Linked DNA regions of Pyxidicoccus trucidator. The protein of the gene in region 1 interacts with the protein of each later gene in a pairwise test. Links are inferred from orthologs where the notes say so. Each region holds a gene or a part of one and is shown in the gene's direction. Other genes may lie near its edges.

The links. Proteins that work in one complex are often made in the same cells at the same time.
Region 2: the proteins of ftsH (region 1) and hflC interact in binary tests that used the Escherichia coli proteins (3 or more experiments, as listed by UniProt). The link is inferred for Pyxidicoccus trucidator from one-to-one orthologs.

What each region holds. Positions count from the first base shown.
Region 1 is NZ_JAAIXZ010000017.1:98,554-102,709, reverse strand. The notes cover bases 598-3,538. They hold ftsH (ATP-dependent zinc metalloprotease FtsH), read left to right. Parts: upstream 598-1,080; coding sequence 1,081-2,997; downstream 2,998-3,538. Other genes in these bases: G4D85_RS36520 (pirin family protein), read right to left, coding at 3,083-3,538; tilS (tRNA lysidine(34) synthetase TilS), read left to right, coding at 598-900. Also shown: more of tilS, read left to right, coding at 1-597; more of G4D85_RS36520, read right to left, coding at 3,539-3,778; folP (dihydropteroate synthase), read left to right, coding at 3,958-4,156. UniProt on the Escherichia coli protein: Acts as a processive, ATP-dependent zinc metallopeptidase for both cytoplasmic and membrane proteins. Plays a role in the quality control of integral membrane proteins.
Region 2 is NZ_JAAIXZ010000012.1:283,477-287,690, reverse strand. What follows is about bases 597-3,595. They hold hflC (protease modulator HflC), read left to right. Parts: upstream 597-1,626; coding sequence 1,627-2,565; downstream 2,566-3,595. Other genes in these bases: G4D85_RS30855 (RluA family pseudouridine synthase), read left to right, coding at 2,581-3,471; hflK (FtsH protease activity modulator HflK), read left to right, coding at 597-1,630. In the rest of the region: G4D85_RS30870 (glycosyltransferase family 2 protein), read right to left, coding at 1-406; more of hflK, read left to right, coding at 557-596; G4D85_RS30850 (ATP-binding response regulator), read left to right, coding at 3,656-4,214.

The sequences.
Region 1 (4,156 bases):
GGAATCCACGCCTCGCGTCCGGGGCTCGTCCGTCCGCTCCTGGACCGTACGCGCGACGAGGTGGTCGCCTTCCTGGAGGCGGAGGGTGTCGGCTTCTGGACAGACCCGATGAACTCGGACCCGCTCTTCTTCCGGACGCGCATCCGGGAGGACGTGCTGCCGGCCCTGTCGCGCGCCGCGGGCTACCGCGTGGAGGCGCGGCTGGCGGCCTTCGCCCGGCATGCGGCGGAGGACGACGCGCTGCTGACGCGCCTGGCGGAGGAGGCGTGGCGGCGGCTGCTGCTGCACGACGAAAGCCTGGATGCCGTGGGGGTGCGCGCGCTGGAGCCGCCGCTGCGGCGGCGGGTGCTCGTCCGCCTGCTCGAGAGGGACGGCCTGCCAGTGGATGACGCCACGCTGCTGCGCGTGCTGAGCGCGGTGGAGCGGGGGCGCAACACCCCGCTGGGGCAGGGCTACGAGCTGCGCGCCGTCGGCGGGCGGGTCCGCACCTTCCGTCCCCGCCCGCCCGTGGCCCCGGCGGAGCTGCACCTGGAGGGTGAGGGCGCGCGGGGAGCGCTGGACGGAACGGGCTGGCGCTTCTCCGTGGCGCGCGGACCGCCGCCGACGGGCATGCACGGGCTTGTGCTCGCCGAGGGGACGCTGTGGCCGCTCACCGTGCGGACACGCCAACCGGGCGACCGCCTCCGGATGGCGGCGGGACAACGAAAGCTCCAGGACCTGTTGGTGGACCTTCGGGTGCCGGAGGAAACGCGCGGTACGTGGCCGGTGGTGGTGGACGCCGGGGGGCAGGTGCTGTGGCTCCCCGGGTTGTGGGCACCCGCGTCAACAGGAGTTCCTTCCGGACACTCCCTGTGGGCGGCACCTCCGGGTGCGAGCATTCAGCGGCCCCCTTCGTTATAGAGTGGAACAGTGCAGAGTGAGGGGATGGCCGCGGCCCCCTAAATAGTTGAGGGCTTTTTGCTGTTGCTGATACGGTCCGACGTTGGGTTGCTCGCCTGGTGTCGGCCAAATGATGGAAATAGCTGGGGTTCTTCCCAGCGCGGCCCTCATCCCGCCGAGTACCGAAAGGGCAGCTGACACGTGCGTTCGACCTACAAGACCATCGGGCTCTGGGTCATCCTGATCGTCCTCTTCGTCGCCTTCTACAACTTCTTCTCCCAGGGCAATGACCAGGTCCAGGAGCCATCCTTCACGCAGCTGCTGTCGAAGGTGGAGGAGAAGAAGGTCAAGGAAGTCGCCGTCAAGGGCAACACCTACTCCGGCAAGTTCGTCGATACGAGTGAGAAGTTCCGTACGACGGGCCCCGCGCCGGACGCGGCCATGCTCAACCAGCTCCGCGCCAACGGCGTGGACGTGAAGTACGAGCGGGAGGAGCAGAACAGCCTCTGGCTCACCATCCTCGGCCAGTGGATGCCGGTGGTCTTCCTGTTCCTCTTCTTCATCTTCTTCATGCGCCAGCTGCAGGGTGGTAGCGGCAAGGCCATGACCTTCGGCAAGTCGAAGGCGAAGCTCCTCAGCGAGAGCCACAACAAGGTCACCTTCGCGGACGTGGCCGGCGTGGACGAGTGCAAGGAGGAGCTGGAGGAGATTGTCGCCTTCCTCAAGGACCCGAAGAAGTTCACCAAGCTGGGCGGTCGCATCCCCAAGGGCGTGCTGATGATGGGCCCCCCGGGAACGGGCAAGACGCTGCTCGCCCGAGCGGTGGCCGGTGAGGCCGGTGTTCCGTTCTTCTCCATCTCCGGCTCGGACTTCGTGGAGATGTTCGTGGGCGTCGGCGCCAGCCGTGTCCGGGACTTGTTCGAGCAGGGCAAGAAGAACGCCCCCTGCATCATCTTCATCGACGAGATCGACGCCGTCGGCCGCCACCGTGGCGCCGGCCTGGGCGGCGGTCACGACGAGCGCGAGCAGACGCTCAACCAGCTGCTCGTGGAGATGGACGGCTTCGAGTCCAACGACGGCGTCATCCTGATTGCCGCCACCAACCGTCCGGACGTGCTGGACCCTGCCCTGCAGCGTCCCGGCCGCTTCGACCGGCGCATCGTGGTGCCGCGCCCCGACCTGAAGGGCCGCCTGGGCGTCCTCAAGGTGCACACCCGGCGCGTGCCGCTGGCTCCGGAAGTGGAGCTCGAGGTCATCGCCCGCGGTACGCCGGGCATGACGGGCGCGGACCTGGAGAACCTGGTGAACGAGTCGGCGCTCATGGCCGCGCGGCAGAACAAGGAGCGCGTGGACCTGAGCGACTTCGAGGCCGCCAAGGACAAGGTGTTCATGGGCCCGGAGCGCCGGTCCATGATCATGACCGAGAAGGAGAAGCGGAACACCGCCGTCCACGAGGCGGGCCACGCGCTGCTGGCCAAGCTCCTCCCGGGTTGTGACCCGCTCCACAAGGTCACCATCATCCCGCGCGGCCAGGCCCTGGGCGTCACCTGGAGCCTGCCCACCGAGGACAAGATCAACGGCTACAAGAAGCAGATGCTCGACCAGATCTCCATGGCCATGGGCGGCCGCATCGCCGAAGAGCTCATGTTCAACGAGATGAGCAGCGGCGCGGCGAACGACATCGAGCGCGCCACCGAGACGGCGCGCGCCATGGTGTGCCGCTGGGGCATGAGCGAGAAGATGGGCCCGCTGGCGTTCGGCAAGAGCGACGGTGAGGTGTTCATGGGCCGCGACTTCAACTCGTCCAAGGACTACTCCGAGGACACCGCGCGGCAGATCGACATGGAGGTCCGCTCCATCGTCGTGGGCTGCTACGACAACGGCAAGCGCCTGCTGACCGAGAACCTCGAGGCCCTCAAGCGCGTCGCCGAGGCGCTGGTGGAGTACGAGACGCTGGACGCCGAGGACGTGAACATCCTCCTCCAGGGCGGCCAGCTCACCCGTGAGCGTCCGCCTCCGCGCGTCAACGCTCCGCCGAAGGCGACGGAGAAGAAGGACAAGCGGAAGATCCTCGACGCGCTCGATGCGATTCCGACGATGGAGCCGAAGAAGGCGTAGTCCCACCGTCACCGTGGAAATGACGAAGGCCCTTCCCAGCACACCGGGAAGGGCCTTCTGCTTTGCGGGCCTCATGCCCGGCCGCTCAGGCCAGGTCGAAGAGCAGCGCCTCGACGGGCTCGGTGGCGGTGAGGACCAGCCGAGACTCCTCGGACACGGCCACGCCGTCACCGGCCTTCAGCTCCAGGCCGTTGAGCGTGCCCTTGCCGCGGGCCAGCTGCAGCCAGGCGTGGCGGCCGGGGGCCAGCGTGTACTCGGCCTGCTCGCCCACGCCCAGGAGCGTGCTGTGCAGCGACACGTCCTGGTGCACGGTGAGGCTGCCCTCGCGCGCGTCGGGGCTGGCCACCACGCGCCAGCGTCCCTGCCGCTCGGACTCCGGAAACGCCTTCTGCTCGTAGCCGGGCTTCAGGCCGCGCCGCTCGGGGATGATCCAGATCTGCAGGAAGTGCAGGTCCTGGTCCGAGCCGTTCATCTCGCTGTGCATGACACCGGTGCCGGCCGTCATCCGCTGCACCTCACCCGCGCGCAGCAGCCCGTCGCCGCCCGTGCTGTCACGGTGGGCAATGGCCCCGCTGAGGGGGTAGGTGATGATTTCCATGTCGCGGTGGGGGTGCGTGTCGAAGCCCTCGCCGGCCGTGACACGGTCCTCGTTGATGACGCGCAGGGCGCGGAAGCCCATGTTGTCGGGGGCGTAGTAGCTCCCGAACGAGAAGGTGTGGTGGGAGTCCAGCCAGCCGTGGTTGGCATGTCCGCGGGCTTCAGAGGGTCGAACGGTCATCATGGAGTGCTCCTTTTCTTCCGGGGGCGGCGGCCCTCAGGGCCTTCCGTCCTCCGCACTCAATATGCGCCCCCGAACCGTCACCACCAGCCGCGAGGGATGGGACGCATTGTTCTACCCATGGGACGAAGGGCGGAGCGGGCGGTAGGGTGCGCGAACCGCGCCGCAGGAGCCGCCTCCCCATGCCTCGTGCCCGTCCGATTGTCGCCGACCGTCCGGAGGATCTGCTGCTCGCCTTCCGGCGGCTGGGGCTGCCCCCGTCCGCCCGCGAGTACCTGCTGGAGAAGCTCCCCCACGCCCAGCTGCTCCTCACAGGGCTGGCGAAGGAGGAGGGGCACTTCCTCCAGTCCCTCCACGCCACCGCCACGGCGCCCGGGCTGG
Region 2 (4,214 bases), on another replicon or contig:
CCCGGCGCGGCGTCCCCGTGAAGCGGCTGCCGAAGACGACGTCCGCGTCCCCGTCGAGGATGGGCTGGATGACCTTGGGGATGTCGCGCGGGTCGTACTCCAGGTCCGCGTCCTGGACGATGATGATGTCCCCGGTGGCCTCGGCGAAGCCCCGGCGCAGCGCCGAGCCCTTGCCCTGGTTCTGCTCCTGGAACAGCACCCGCACCTCGTTGCGGTTGCGCGGCGTGCCCCCCAGCACCTCCACTCCCTGCTCCTGGAGCTGGCGCAGCAACTCCCGGCTGCCGTCCCGGGAGCAGTCGTCAATCAGGACGAGCTCCTTGGGGAAGTCGACGGCGATGCAGCGGCGCAGCAGCTCCGCGAGGGTGGGAATCTCGTTGTAGACGGGGATGATGAGCGACACGAGCATGGCGGCTCGCGCCTCTACCCCATTTCGCCGCCCGGGGCGACCCAGAAGGAACCCCGGGAGGCAGCGAGGGAGGCAGGGAGCGCCAGGTCATTGGCTGGATTCGCGCTGTTCCCCTTGCATGAAAGTGCTTTGACGGCCAAAGACTGATGCATGTCATGGCCCCCGCGCATCGTCAGCCCCGCCCCCGGAGGGCGGGAACCGTCGGACATCTTTCGTGAGCTTCGACGACAGCTGGGGCCCCTTGTCGGGCGCCAGCTCCTCTTCGTCCTGCTCGGCCTGGTGGGGCTGACAGGCGTATTGACCAGCTATGCGCAGGTGGAGCCCGATGAGGTCGGCGTCATCCTCCGGCTCGGCCGCTTCGTCGGCACCGTGGAGCCGGGCCCCCACTTCCGGCTGCCGTTCTGGGTCGACCGCATGGTCAAGGTGCCCGTGCAGCGGCAGCTCAAGGCGGAGTTCGGCTTCCGCACGGAGGCATCCAGCGCGCGGAGCGCCTCTTCCTCCTATGCGGCGAGCTCCCCTGACCTGCAGCGCGAGTCGCTGATGCTCACCGGCGACCTCAACGTCGCGGTGGTGGAGTGGATCGTCCAGTACAAAATCAAGGACCCGTACAAGTACCTCTTCAAGGTGAAGAACGTGGAGGCGATGCTGCGGGACATCTCCGAGGCCTCGATGCGGGCGGTGGTGGGCGACCACTCGGTCAACGAGGTGCTCACCACCGGCCGTCAGGCGGTGGCCACCCAGTCCAAGCTGCTGCTCCAGGACCTGGCGGACCGCTACGAGACGGGCGTGGACATCCAGCAGGTGGTCCTCCAGGACGTCAATCCGCCAGACCCTGTCAAACCCTCCTTCAACGAGGTGAACCAGGCCATCCAGGAGAAGGAGCGGGCCATCAACGAGGCCTACGCCGAGCGGAACCGGGCCATTCCTCGCGCCCGCGGCGAGGCAGAGGAGGCGCTGCGCGCCGCCGAGGGCTATGCCATCGAACGTGTGAATCGCGCCCGGGGTGAGGCCGACCGCTTCGCCCGCGTCCATGAGGAGTACCGCAAGGCTCCGGACGTCACCCGCCGCCGGATGTACCTGGAGACCGTCAGCCAGGTCCTCCAGGGGGCTGGACACAAGGTCGTCGTGGACGAGTCGCTCAAGGGACTCACCCCGCTGTTGCGGATGGACGGGGACGACCCCGTGCCCGCGAGCGCCACCCACAAGCCGGAGGCCCAGCGATGAGCCGCGTCACTGTCGTAATCGCCGTGGTTGCCGTGCTCGCCATCGTGCTGGGGTTTTCCAGCACGTACACGCTGAGCGAGAACGAGCAGGCCGTCATCACCCGGTTCGGCGAGCCCAAGGGGCAGTCGATTGTCGCGCCCGGACTCCACCTCAAGCTGCCCTTCGTCGACACGGTGAACCGCTTCGACAAGCGCTGGCTGGACTGGCGGGGAGACCCGAACCAGATTCCCACCAAGGACAAGAAGTACATCTGGGTGGACACCTTCGGTCGCTGGCGCATCGTCGACCCGCTGCGCTTCTTCCAGCGCCTGCGCGACGAGCGCAACGCCAAGTCCCGGCTCGATGACATCATCGACGGCGAGACGCGCAACACCATTGCCTCGTTCGCCCTGATTGAGGCGGTGCGCTCCACCAACCGCCCGTTCGAGGACGACGAGTACATCACCGAGAAGGAGCGCGGCGAGTCGCTGGAGCAGGTCGCCCAGGGCCGGGACAAGCTCACCCGGCAGATTCGCGACCGGGCCGCCGACATCGTCAAGGAGTTCGGCGTGGAGCTGGTGGACGTGCAGATTCGCCGCATCAACTACGTCGACGAGGTGCAGGTGAAGGTGTTCGAGCGGATGATTTCCGAGCGGCGGCGCATCGCCGAGCGCTCCCGCTCGGAGGGCATGGGCCGCGCGGCGGAGGTCCGCGGCCAGCGGGAAAGAGACCTCAAGGAGATTCGCTCGGAGGCCTACCGCAAGTCCCAGGACATCACCGGCAAGGCCGACGCCGAGGCGACGAAGATATACGCGGACGCCTTCGGCAGGGACCCGGAGTTCTACCAGTTCATGCGCACCCTCGAGGCCTATCCCCAGGTGGTGGACCGCTCCACCTCCCTGTTCCTCGGGAGCGACTCCGAGTTCTACCGGTACCTGCGCAGCTCGAAGAAGTAGGCGGAAGAGGCCCCGGTGCTGCTCAATGACGGCTACGTGTACCGCGAGCAGCTCGGGCACCGCCGGGGCCTCAACGCGCTCGCCCACCTGGCGGACCGGTACCGTCACTCCTCGGAGTCCGAGTGGCGGGCGCGCTTCGAGCGGGGCGAGGTGCAGCTGGATGGCGTCATCGTGGGCGGGCTGGAGCCCCTGAGGGCGGGGCAGTGGCTGTGCTGGCACCGTCCGCCGTGGGAGGAGCCCGACACGCCACGGACCTTCGAGCTCGTGCATGAGGACGCGGAGCTGCTCGCCGTGGTGAAGCCGCCCGGGCTGCCGACGCTGCCCGCGGGGGGCTACCTCCAGAACACGCTGCTCTCCCTGGTGCAGGCGCGCTGGCCCGAGGCCGTCCCCATGCACCGCCTGGGGCGCGCCACGTCGGGCCTGGTGCTCTTCACGCGCACGCCCGCCGCCGCCTCCCACGTGGCGAGCAGCTGGCGTGAGGGCCTCGTGCACAAGCGTTACCGCGCGCTCTCCCTCGGGCTCGCCGCCCATGGGGACTACGACATTCGCGCGCCCATCGGGCTGGTGCCCCATCCCCGGCTGGGCGAGGTGCACGGCGCGAGCGAGCGGGGACGAGCGTCCCACAGCACGGCTCGGGTGCTGGAGCGGCGCGCCGAACACACGCTCTTCGAGGTGGACATCCACACGGGGCGTCCCGAGCAGATTCGCATCCACCTGGCCTTCATCGGCCACCCGCTCGTGGGGGACCCGCTCTTCGCCGCGGGAGGCCTGCCGCGGGCTGACAACCCCGGGCTCCCCGGCGACGGCGGCTACCTGCTGCATGCCGAGTCGCTCGCACTCCCCCACCCGCGCTCGGGCGTGCGGCTGCGACTGCACGCCCCGCCTCCCGTCGCGCTCCGCTGCTGACGGCGGCTCGCGCCTCTACGCCATTTCGCCGCCCGGGCGACTGTCCTGCACCCACCGCGCTGACCTGCTTCCCCAGGCGAGGGGGGTGGCGCGGCTTGCCCGACTTGCGTGAAATGCCATTTCGCGTCGGGAGAGGAGGGGCCAGGGGGGCCTTTCCGCCCCATGCGAAAGCTCAGGGAGCGTCATGACTGACCACCACGGCCACGCGGGCCATGGAGTGCTGTCCGTTGAGGCCCCACCCGGGACGGAGGGAGCGCTGGCCGAGGGCCTGAGGGATTTCCTCTATGGCGCCTGGTACATGCCGCACGGCCACTGCTACCAGTGGCAGCCGGACCTGGTGGTGCTGCACGTGCTGTCCGACACGCTCATCGGCGCCGCCTACCTCTTCATCTCCCTGTCGCTGTACGTGCTGGTGCGGCGCATCCGGCTGCCCTTCGGGGGGATGATTCTCTCCTTCGGCCTCTTCATCGGCGCGTGCGGGCTGACGCACCTGGTCGAGGTGTGGAACGTGTGGAACTCGGCCTACTGGCTGGCGGGAGGCGTGAAGGCGGTGACGGCGGTGGCGTCCGTGGCCACGGGGCTGTACCTGGTGCCGCTGCGGCGCCGGGTGGCGGAGGTGGTGGCGTCCGCGCGGCTGTCCGAGGAGCGCGGGGTGCGGCTGGAGAAGAGCAGCCGGGAGCTGGAGACGCTCTACGCGAAGCTGAAGGAGTCCGAGGCGCAGCGCACCGGCTTCTTCGCCAACG